Regions from separate parts of the Streptosporangium sp. NPDC001559 genome, predicted to be linked through region 1. Evidence: riboswitches for the same ligand, from Rfam matches in the RefSeq annotation. Region 1 holds a riboswitch; each other region holds the start of a gene.
The links. Region 1 has a riboswitch for cyclic di-AMP ahead of ACFYY8_RS32870 (C40 family peptidase). Riboswitches for the same ligand answer to the same signal wherever they lie in the genome.
Positions count from the first base shown of each region.

Region 2: another riboswitch for cyclic di-AMP. It lies ahead of ACFYY8_RS27745 (C40 family peptidase); the one in region 1 lies ahead of ACFYY8_RS32870 (C40 family peptidase).
Region 3: another riboswitch for cyclic di-AMP. It lies ahead of ACFYY8_RS20145 (hypothetical protein); the one in region 1 lies ahead of ACFYY8_RS32870 (C40 family peptidase).
Region 4: another riboswitch for cyclic di-AMP. It lies ahead of ACFYY8_RS28590 (NlpC/P60 family protein); the one in region 1 lies ahead of ACFYY8_RS32870 (C40 family peptidase).

Region 1 is NZ_JBIAVG010000017.1:190,718-192,909, reverse strand. It holds gene ACFYY8_RS32875 (hypothetical protein) at 1-608, opposite strand, end outside; gene ACFYY8_RS32870 (C40 family peptidase) at 705-1,187, opposite strand; cyclic di-AMP (ydaO/yuaA leader) riboswitch at 1,357-1,515, opposite strand; gene ACFYY8_RS32865 (NlpC/P60 family protein) at 1,970-2,192, opposite strand, start outside.
Region 2 is NZ_JBIAVG010000013.1:156,680-158,871, reverse strand. It holds gene serA (phosphoglycerate dehydrogenase) at 1-123, shown strand, start outside; gene ACFYY8_RS27745 (C40 family peptidase) at 659-1,366, opposite strand; cyclic di-AMP (ydaO/yuaA leader) riboswitch at 1,354-1,568, opposite strand; gene ACFYY8_RS27740 (3-isopropylmalate dehydrogenase) at 1,717-2,192, shown strand, end outside.
Region 3 is NZ_JBIAVG010000008.1:271,661-273,852, forward strand. It holds gene ACFYY8_RS20140 (roadblock/LC7 domain-containing protein) at 1-244, shown strand, start outside; gene ACFYY8_RS20145 (hypothetical protein) at 537-1,154, opposite strand; cyclic di-AMP (ydaO/yuaA leader) riboswitch at 1,400-1,550, opposite strand; gene ACFYY8_RS20150 (lytic polysaccharide monooxygenase) at 1,817-2,192, shown strand, end outside.
Region 4 is NZ_JBIAVG010000014.1:82,506-84,697, forward strand. It holds gene ACFYY8_RS28585 (amino-acid N-acetyltransferase) at 1-571, opposite strand, end outside; cyclic di-AMP (ydaO/yuaA leader) riboswitch at 906-1,056, shown strand; gene ACFYY8_RS28590 (NlpC/P60 family protein) at 1,062-2,111, shown strand.

The sequences.
Region 1 (2,192 bases):
GGGGCTCCGGGGGCGAAGCCGTCCCGGCCGGGAAGCTCCGAGGGCAGGACGTCCGCGCGCACCTCGGCCGCGAGTTCGGCCGCCACCGTCCTGACGGCGATCCCCGCGTCCCGGTAGCCCACGTAGTCGGCGAACCCCTCCGACAGCCACATCGGGACCCGCCCGCCCCTGGTGGCACCGGTCGCCAGATGGGTCAGCTCGTGGGTGATCACCACGTCCCTGCCGGTCGCGCTGAGCCTGGCGTATCCCGACGGCACCACGATCACCCGGTCCGCGGTCGCCAGCGCGGCCAGCCCGCCGGTCCGCGCCGTCCCCGCGAGCTCCGCGGCCTCGTCGTCGGTCGCGGGGACCACCACCACCGCCCTGACCGGCCCCCAGACCCGCGCGATCGTACGGCAGGCACGGTCGGCCCTGGCTGCGAGATCACGCAGTTCGGCGGGCGGGACACGGTGGCCGACGACGAGAGAGCGCTCACCCCGGACCACCTCGGCGGCGCCGGGCCACAGGTCGCGGGCCGTCTCCGGCGCGGGCCTCGCCCCGCCGAGCCCGGCGCCCGCCAGCGCGAGCATCCCGGCGAGCACGGCGCGGCGCCCCTTCGGGACGGACATGGCAGCCGATGCTAGCCGACGCCCCGGCCGGAACGTTCCCCGGCAGGCGACGGCCCCGCCCATCCGGAGGGGGATGGGCGGGGCCGTCCGCCGCTGTCAGGTGCCGGGACGGACCGCTCCGGCGAAGGCGGACCTGTAGTACCCCTTCAACGTCACGATCCTGACCGACTTGCCGCTGCTCGGCGAGTGGATCATCTTGCCGTGGCCGACGTACATGCCGACGTGGCCCTTGCCGTAGAAGAACAGCAGGTCACCGAGGTGCAACTTGCTCCACGAGACCTTCTTCCTGACCGCGCGGTACTGGCTGCCCGTCACCCGGGGAAGGGAGACGCCCGCCTTGCGCCACGCGTACTGGACCAGGCCCGAGCAGTCGAACGCTCCAGGACCGGAGGCACCCCACCGGTACGGATCGCCGATCTGTTTCCTGGCCGTCGCCACGGCCGTCCTGGCCCTGGACCGCTGCCGTGCGGCCCGGTTCTTCGTGACCTTCGCCGTGCGCTTGACACGGGCCTTCGCCGTGTTCGCGGCAGCGCCCTTCGACGTGCCCTTCGATGCGCTCTTCGACGTGTCCTTCGCCATGCTCCTGGCCTGAACCGCGACCGCGGTATCCGTTGTCGCCTGTGCTGTTGCCGGCCCCAGTGCCACCGCTCCGGTTGAGGCGGTCAGCGTGAGGACGAACCCGCCCAGGTAAAGGCGGAAAAAGCGCGACAAACGGGGGTTTTGCAGGGTGGTAGACAGGATTTCTCCTTGGGACTTCCACTGATGCCTACCGGGTTAGCTGACGGGTTCGGGCTGGGAAGACGCCCTACGACGGCAAACATGTCGATTCACCCCTGGCCACATGTCAAGGGCCGATGGTTCCCCGGCTCCGTGCCTCCTGGCTGCACGAACTCGGCGGGCCGCCGTGATGGGAACCGATCCCTTCGGGGGACGGCGGCCTACTGGATATCTATACGGACACCGGCCACAGGACCGGCGTTCGACGCGGTGGCATGGCTTGCTCACTGCGACCGCCAGAAGGTACCCCGATCACCAAGCCCCGGCAAAGACCCCATCAAATACGAAGATCCACAAAAAGGTTTTCATGTTTACGAAAGGCCTGATAGTGCGGCATCACGATCTTATAAATATGACCCTTGTCACACTCGAAACGATCTTCCAGAGAAGCGCAACAAGTGTCACATAAATCACATTTATCAGTGACTTCCCAAAGCGCACCTTCGTCTATAAGGGCGCCGAACAGGACCACTCAGGCGATCCCGGACATGCAAACGGGCCGCCCGTGGAACGGACGACCCGCGGTCGCGAAGGCGCTCAGACGGCCCCCAGAGGCCCCGTGGACGTGGACGGGGCCAAGAGGGTCAGGGACGGACGGCCCCGACCAGACGGCCGCCGTAGGAGGAGAGAGGGACGACCTTGACGACGTCTCCGGTCTGAGGAGCATGGATGATCTTGCCGTTGCCCGCGTAGAGGCCGACGTGCCCCAGACCCTGGCTGAAGAGGAGGTCCCCCGGCTGGAGGTCGCTCAGCGAGACCTTGCGCTTGGCGCCCCAGCTCCACTGCTCCCAGGTGGTGCGGGGCAGG
Region 2 (2,192 bases), on a different contig from region 1:
GCCAAGGGCGGCAAGGCCCTCATCGCGCTGACCGTCGACTCCGCCATCCCGGCCGAGGTGCTCGACCAGATCGGCGGCGAGATCGGCGCCGACAGCGGCCGCTCGGTCGACCTGGCCGACTGATCCCGGAGCACGGCTCCCACGGCCGCCGCCCCCGTTCGCGGGGCGGCGGCCGTCTGTTTTTCCGACTGAGCGTCGTCTCAATATATGAGAAGGCTGCACGAAGGGTGAGACAGATTTCAGGAGGCCGGTTATTATGGCTGGTAATGCGCCAGGTTCTCGTACTTATTACCTGCCGCGGCGAGGCCTGACACAGGGGCGGGCCGGCAACTCGCCGCGGTGTGATGGCGTTCGTCGGCCCCGGCTTCCCGCCGATCCGTGATCCGGATCCGCGATCCGATGAGGACCCGTGACCAGGGTCCAGGCTCCCCTTCCTCCTTCAGTCAGCTCCGTGCGAACGAGACGAGAAGCGTCATGTACGACATGTATCCCTGGAACCGTCCCGAGGACAACGAGAACGAGGCCGCCCAGGCCCTGCAGACCGCGCTGGACCGCCGCGACAACGGCGGAGTGCCCCCGCACTCCTCCTGAGCCGAGTCCTCCCGAGGCCCTCCGAGTCCACGGACGGTGCGGCGCCCGGGACCGGGAGAGGCGCGGGTCAGCGGGCGACGGCCGTACCGGCCTGGGTCGACTGCCTGATCGCCGTGTCCAGCTCCGCCTGCTCGTCGGCGAGCTCGACCCCCTTGGGGTCCGGCCGTACGGCTCCTGCGAAGCTGGCGCGGCGCCAGGCCCGCAGCTTCTCCACCTTGACCACGTCGCCGCTGCGCGGGGCGTGGACCATGTAACCGGGCTTGGTGATCATGCCGACGTGACCGAGGTTGTGGAAGAAGACCAGGTCGCCGGGCTTGAGGTTCTTCCAGGAGATCTTCCTGGCGAACGCGGAGTACTGCTGGGTCGTCGTGCGGGGCAGCCGGATGCCCGCGGCGCCGTACGCGCGGAGCATCAGGCCCGAGCAGTCGAAGCCGCCCCTGCCCGTGCCGCCCCAGACGTACGGCGTGCCGCGCTTGGACATCGCCCAGTTCAGCGCCTTCTTCCAGGCCGGGACCTTCCGCCCGGTCCCGGAGAAGCCGGCCGGGGCGGGTTCGACGGTGGGGGCGGTGAGCGGGGTCCGGGAGTTCTCCGCGGTGGGGGCCGGGTGCGCGAGGGCGAACCCGGCGGCGGCGAGCGCGAGGAGAGGAGTGGGGGAGGAGGTGGTGAGGGAGGAGTCCGCCAGTGCGACGGCGGGCGTCGCGAGGATGGTCGAGCCGGTGACGATCAGGGTCAGGACACGGGGGTAGGTCTTGCCGTTCAGGACCGTTCCTTCCATAGGGCCGGCCGGGTGAGCTGTCGGGCTCGGGCGTGGAGGTCGCCCTACGGCGCGTGGTGGCGCCGACTCGCCCCGAGGGGCCTCGTGGAAAACGCCGGGAACGTGCTCCGCCAGACGGAGTGCGGCTCGGACGCCTCGTGGACCCCGGAAGTGGTTCCCCGGCTCCGCGCGGACCGAAAGAGGGGGATGGCCTGCGCGAATTAGGCGACGATGCGAATGGCCAGGACCTTAACGAAACGGTCAAAAGATCGCAAACAGGACAAACTTTTCGGGGCTTTCCCGAGAGGGAAGTGTCCGAGGGGTGAGATCGATGGTTCGATTGTCGAGACAGAGCAGATAGGGTGCCCGGTATGGATTCGCGCAATGTTCGTCTGGCCGTCATCCCTGGAGACGGGATCGGGGTCGAGGTCGTCACCGAGGGCCTGAAGGTCCTCGAAGCCGTCGGAACGAAGGTGGAGACCACCACCTACGACCTGGGTGCCGGCCGGTACCACAGAACCGGTGAGATCCTGCCCGAGGCGGTCCTCGACGAACTGCGCGGTTACGACGCGATCCTGCTCGGCGCGGTCGGCGACCCCAGTGTGCCGCCGGGCATCCTGGAGCGCGACCTGCTGCTCAAGCTCCGCTTCGAGCTCGACCACTACGTCAACCTGCGTCCGGTCAAGCTCTTCCCCGGCGTCGCGACCCCGCTGGGCGGCTCCCGCCCCGAGGACATCGACATGGTCGTCATCCGCGAGGGCACCGAGGGCCTCTACGCGGGCGCCGGTGGTGTGCTGCGCCGTGGCACGCCGTACGAGATCGCCACGCAGGAGTCGCTGAACACCGC
Region 3 (2,192 bases), on a different contig from region 1:
CGCCCTCTCCTCGGCGCTGCTGGCCCTCAGCCGCCGGATGGCGGACATGACGGGCAAGGGAGCCTTCGAGGAGACACTGGTCTCCGCGTCCGGCGGCTACGCGCTCCTCTACACCGCGGGCCCGAAGGTCGTCCTCACGATCCTCGCCCGTCCGGGGTCCAACCTCGGGCTGCTGCGGCTTGAGGGGCGCAGGACGGCGGAGAACCTGGCCGCCATCACCTCCCGCGCCCGGACGCCTCGGTGACCGGAGCACCGAGGACGACGACCGCCAGGGACCACACGCCGCCGAGAAGAGACCGAGGATCCGGCCCGCGGGCCGTACGGCACGGCCTGTGAACACAGAACGAGGGCGGGCACCTGTGCGGGGTGCCCGCCCTCGTCTTTCCTGAGGGGGTCTCGGACTCCGAGGGGGATCGGAGGAGGGGTCCCGGGAGAGGAACGGGACCTTCGGGGATCTCAGGAAGCGGGGATCCGAAGGGGGTCGGGGGTCTTCGGGGGATTTTTCAGGGGGTCGGGGGATGTTTCGCGATGAGTGCTTACGGCCGCGGCGCGTCGGCCAGGGCGGTCTGCGGCGGCGTGGCCGGGTTGTGGTCCATGAGCTTCCAGGCTCCGCTGGAGAAGGCCACGGGGTAGTTCTTCTTGCCGACGCCGTCGCCCCACTTGGTGATGACGTACTCGACCTTGATGTGCCCCTGGCCGTCGACGCCGTCCACGCCCAGCGTGTCGGAGTTGAAGCTGCCGCCGGTCAGGTCGGCGAAGGTCTTGGCGTCGAGGTCGATCATGACGCCGCTGCTCGACGGCACGCCGGGGCCGCGGTCGCCGACGAAGAACTTGGCCTTCTTGCCGTTGTAGAGGACGTAGCCCTCGGTGAACAGCGGCCAGCTCGGGCTGGCGATCATGCCCTTCTGCATGGGCTTGCCGCTCGCGGGCAGACCGGTGTCACCGGCGCGGCCGGAGGAGTCGTCCCAGAAGTAGGAGGCCTTGGTCGAGCCCTTGAGCAGGACGGGCTCAGCGGCGGCCGAGGTGGCGGTGGTTCCGGTGCCGGTGTCGGCTGCGGCGGGCAGCGCGGAGACGACACCCGCGGAGGTCAGGACGCTCGCTCCCAGAAGAGTGGCGGCGAGCAGACGATGGCGCAGGGCAGCGGAGAAACGCATGAAGACAGGGCTCTTTCACGAGGGAACAGGACAGCCGCTCGTGCCGGGCCGAAGACGTTCGGCGATCAGTGGGGCACGGGGCGTGAGCGCTCACAGGGAAGAGAGGCCGCACCAGGAAACAGGCGGGCGTACACGGAGCGCGGTGCGAGGCGGGGGTGCCGCGGTCAGGCGCGGCGGAAGTCTCAGTCGATCCGCGCGAAGGCGGTGCGTGCCGGTGGGTAGGCGACGACGTGATCCATGAGGGGATCTCCTCTCCATCTCGTCTACCGGGTTAGCTGACGGGTTCGGGCGGTGGAGTTGCCCTACCGCCGCGCTGACGCGGCGGATTCACCCCAAAAGGTGGGTCCCCGGTTCCCGTCGCCCTCGGGAGGCTTCGGGATTCGACGTCGACCGACCGCTCCTTCTCGTGAGGGGCAAGTCACCGGTCGAGAACAACTAGGACACTACCCACCACAAACGGACAAAGCAAAGCAAAAGCCATGAAAAGCCCAGAAGATCTACCTTCAACCCCCAAGAAAGGGACATTGGCCGGGTCTTGACCCCACTCCGCCCATGGCGTTAAGTTCGGTGAAACTGTTAGGAAACTTACCTAATAATTAACCCGCAATCATGGGCCTGACCTGCATGTTCTCCGCCCTTACACCCCCCAGGAGAAGCCCTTCATGAACAATCGGAAGCTTGGTGCGATCGCCGCCGCGGCGGCCGTACCCGTCCTGCTCTCGACGGTCATGGCCGGTTCGGCGTCCGCCCATGGATCGATGGGAACGCCCGTCAGCCGGGTCTACGCCTGCTATCTGGAGAATCCGGAGTCGCCCGACACCCCGGCCTGCAAGGCCGCCGTCGGCAAGTGGGACACCCAGCCGCTCTACGACTGGGACGAGTTGAACATCGGCACCGCCAACGGAAAGCACAGGGAGATCATCCCTGACGGGCAGCTGTGCAGCGCCGGACGCGCCAAGTACCGGGCCTACGACGCGGCCCGCACCGACTGGCCCTCCACGGCCATGCCGACCGGCGGCGGCGCCTACACCTTCCGCT
Region 4 (2,192 bases), on a different contig from region 1:
GCTCCAGATCAAGGAACTCTGCCACACCTTCGTCATAGGAGGCGAGAAGTTCCGCGTAGACCTCCGGCGCGACGGGTGTGCCCTGGATCTGCCTGAATCCGTGCCTCGCGAAGAAATCGATCTCGAAGGTGAGACAGAAGACCCTGCGCAGTCCGAGGTCTCCGGCGACGCCGATGAGACGGGAGACGATCCGGTGGCCGATTCCCATACCCCGGCAGTCGGGGTCGACGGCGACCGTGCGAATCTCGGCCAGGTCCTCCCACAGGACGTGCAGTGCTCCGCAGCCAACGACCTTTCCCGCCACGTCGGCCACCCAGAACTCCTGGATGTCCTCATAAAGGGTGACGGTCGCCTTCTCCAGCAGGCGCGGCCCCGCTCCGGCGTAGGTGTCGACCAGGCGGCGGATGGCGCGGACGTCCGGCGTCCTGGCCCGGCGCACCGTGATCTCCGCCGACGATCCTCCCGGGACGTCGCCGGAGACCGCCACCGGCTCCCCTTCCGGGATCTCCGGGGAAACCTCGTCCCGGCCGGGTACGGCCCGCACCGGGGACTGCTGCGCAACCTGCTCCATGACTGATCAGAGTACGTCCTCGTCACCGCTTGTTTACGGCCTGCCCTTATCTCGTTCGCGGGGTCCACCGGATGACTCCCACCGTCCTCTTCGCGCCCCGGGAGGCCGCCCGGCGAGCTCGCCCCGACCGGCCCCACCCAAAGGCCCGGACCTGCGAGAATCTCCGCCCCGACGCCGGGAAAGGCGGACGCCCGGCACGACACATATGTCGATCATGAAATTGCGTGACCCGACCGTGACATTTCAGTTGCGAAAGCTCCACCGGCTTCACAGTTCTGGTTGAGCATGAACCGCCAATTGCACTAATGTCCGTCCTCGATGTCAGCACCCGTAAAGTGCTGCGCCGCCGAATCCCCGACTCGGGGAACCGGGGACCCACCCTCCAGCCGTCCCCCGGGGTGAATCCGATGTGCCACCGGCGCCTCGGTAGGGCTGCCTCGGCCCGAACCCGTCAGCTAACCCGGTAGGCGGCCGAGAGAGGAGCCTGTTGGTGAAGCGCACGCGCAACCGTGGGAGAGAGAGCGCGGGCGGGAACGCCCGCCATCGAGAACACCGGGTGCGCAGGCCGCGGTACAAGGTGGTGATCGCCGGGCTCGCCTTCGCCTCCCTGTTCCTCGGCGCCCCCTTCGCCGCGACCGCGGAGCCGAAGCCGAGTCTGCAGGAGCTCGCCAAGCAGGCGGAGAAGCTGCACACCGAGATCGAGACGCTCACCGAGCAGTACAACGGCGGGCGGGTCAAGCTCAAGCAGGCGCAGCGCGCCGCGGAGAGCGCGAAGAAGACCCTCGCCGTCAGTGAGTCACAGCTGGCCGAGCGACGCACGAAGGCCACCCTGCTCGCCCAGAGCACCTACATGGCGGGTGGGCTCGCCTCGGCGCTGGCCTTCACCCAGTCGTCCAACCCGGACACCTTCCTCGACCAGGCCACCACGAACTACGCGATCCAGCAGCAGCAGAGCGAGGAGGTCGCACAGGTCAGCAAGGCGATCGAGACCGCTAAGCGCGCGCAGGCAAGCGCCAAGGCCCGCACCGACGAGGTCAAGGACCTCCTGTCCGACCTCGGCGACCGGCGGACCAAGATCGAGCGGCTGGTGAAACGGGTCGAGAGCGACCTGTTCAGCGAGGTGCGTTCGCAGGCCGGGAGCAGCCGGGGCAGCCGGGTCAAGGTCAACGTGCCGATCATCGGCTCGGGCAAGGCCGCCGAGGCCGCCCGCTGGGCCCTCACCCAGCAGCTCAAGCCGTACGTGTGGGGGGCCGAGGGCCCCAACTCCTTCGACTGCTCCGGCCTGGTGATGTGGGCCTACCAGAAGGTCGGCATCAGCCTGCCGCACTACACGGGCGACCAGTGGACCGCGGGCACCCACATCTCCTCAAGGAGCGACCTGCGCCCGGGAGACCTCGTCTTCTTCTACAGCGACCTGCACCACGTCGGGATCTACATCGGCGCGGGCCTCATGGTCCACGCGCCGCAGACCGGCGACGTCATTCACATCGCCCCGATCGACAACCGTCCCTTCGCGGGCGGGGTGCGCATCGCCGACTGAGCCGGTTCGGCCGGCCGGACCAACCGGGCGGCCGGGCCGCCCCGAACCGCCGGCGGCGGTTCGGGGAAGGACTCACCCGGG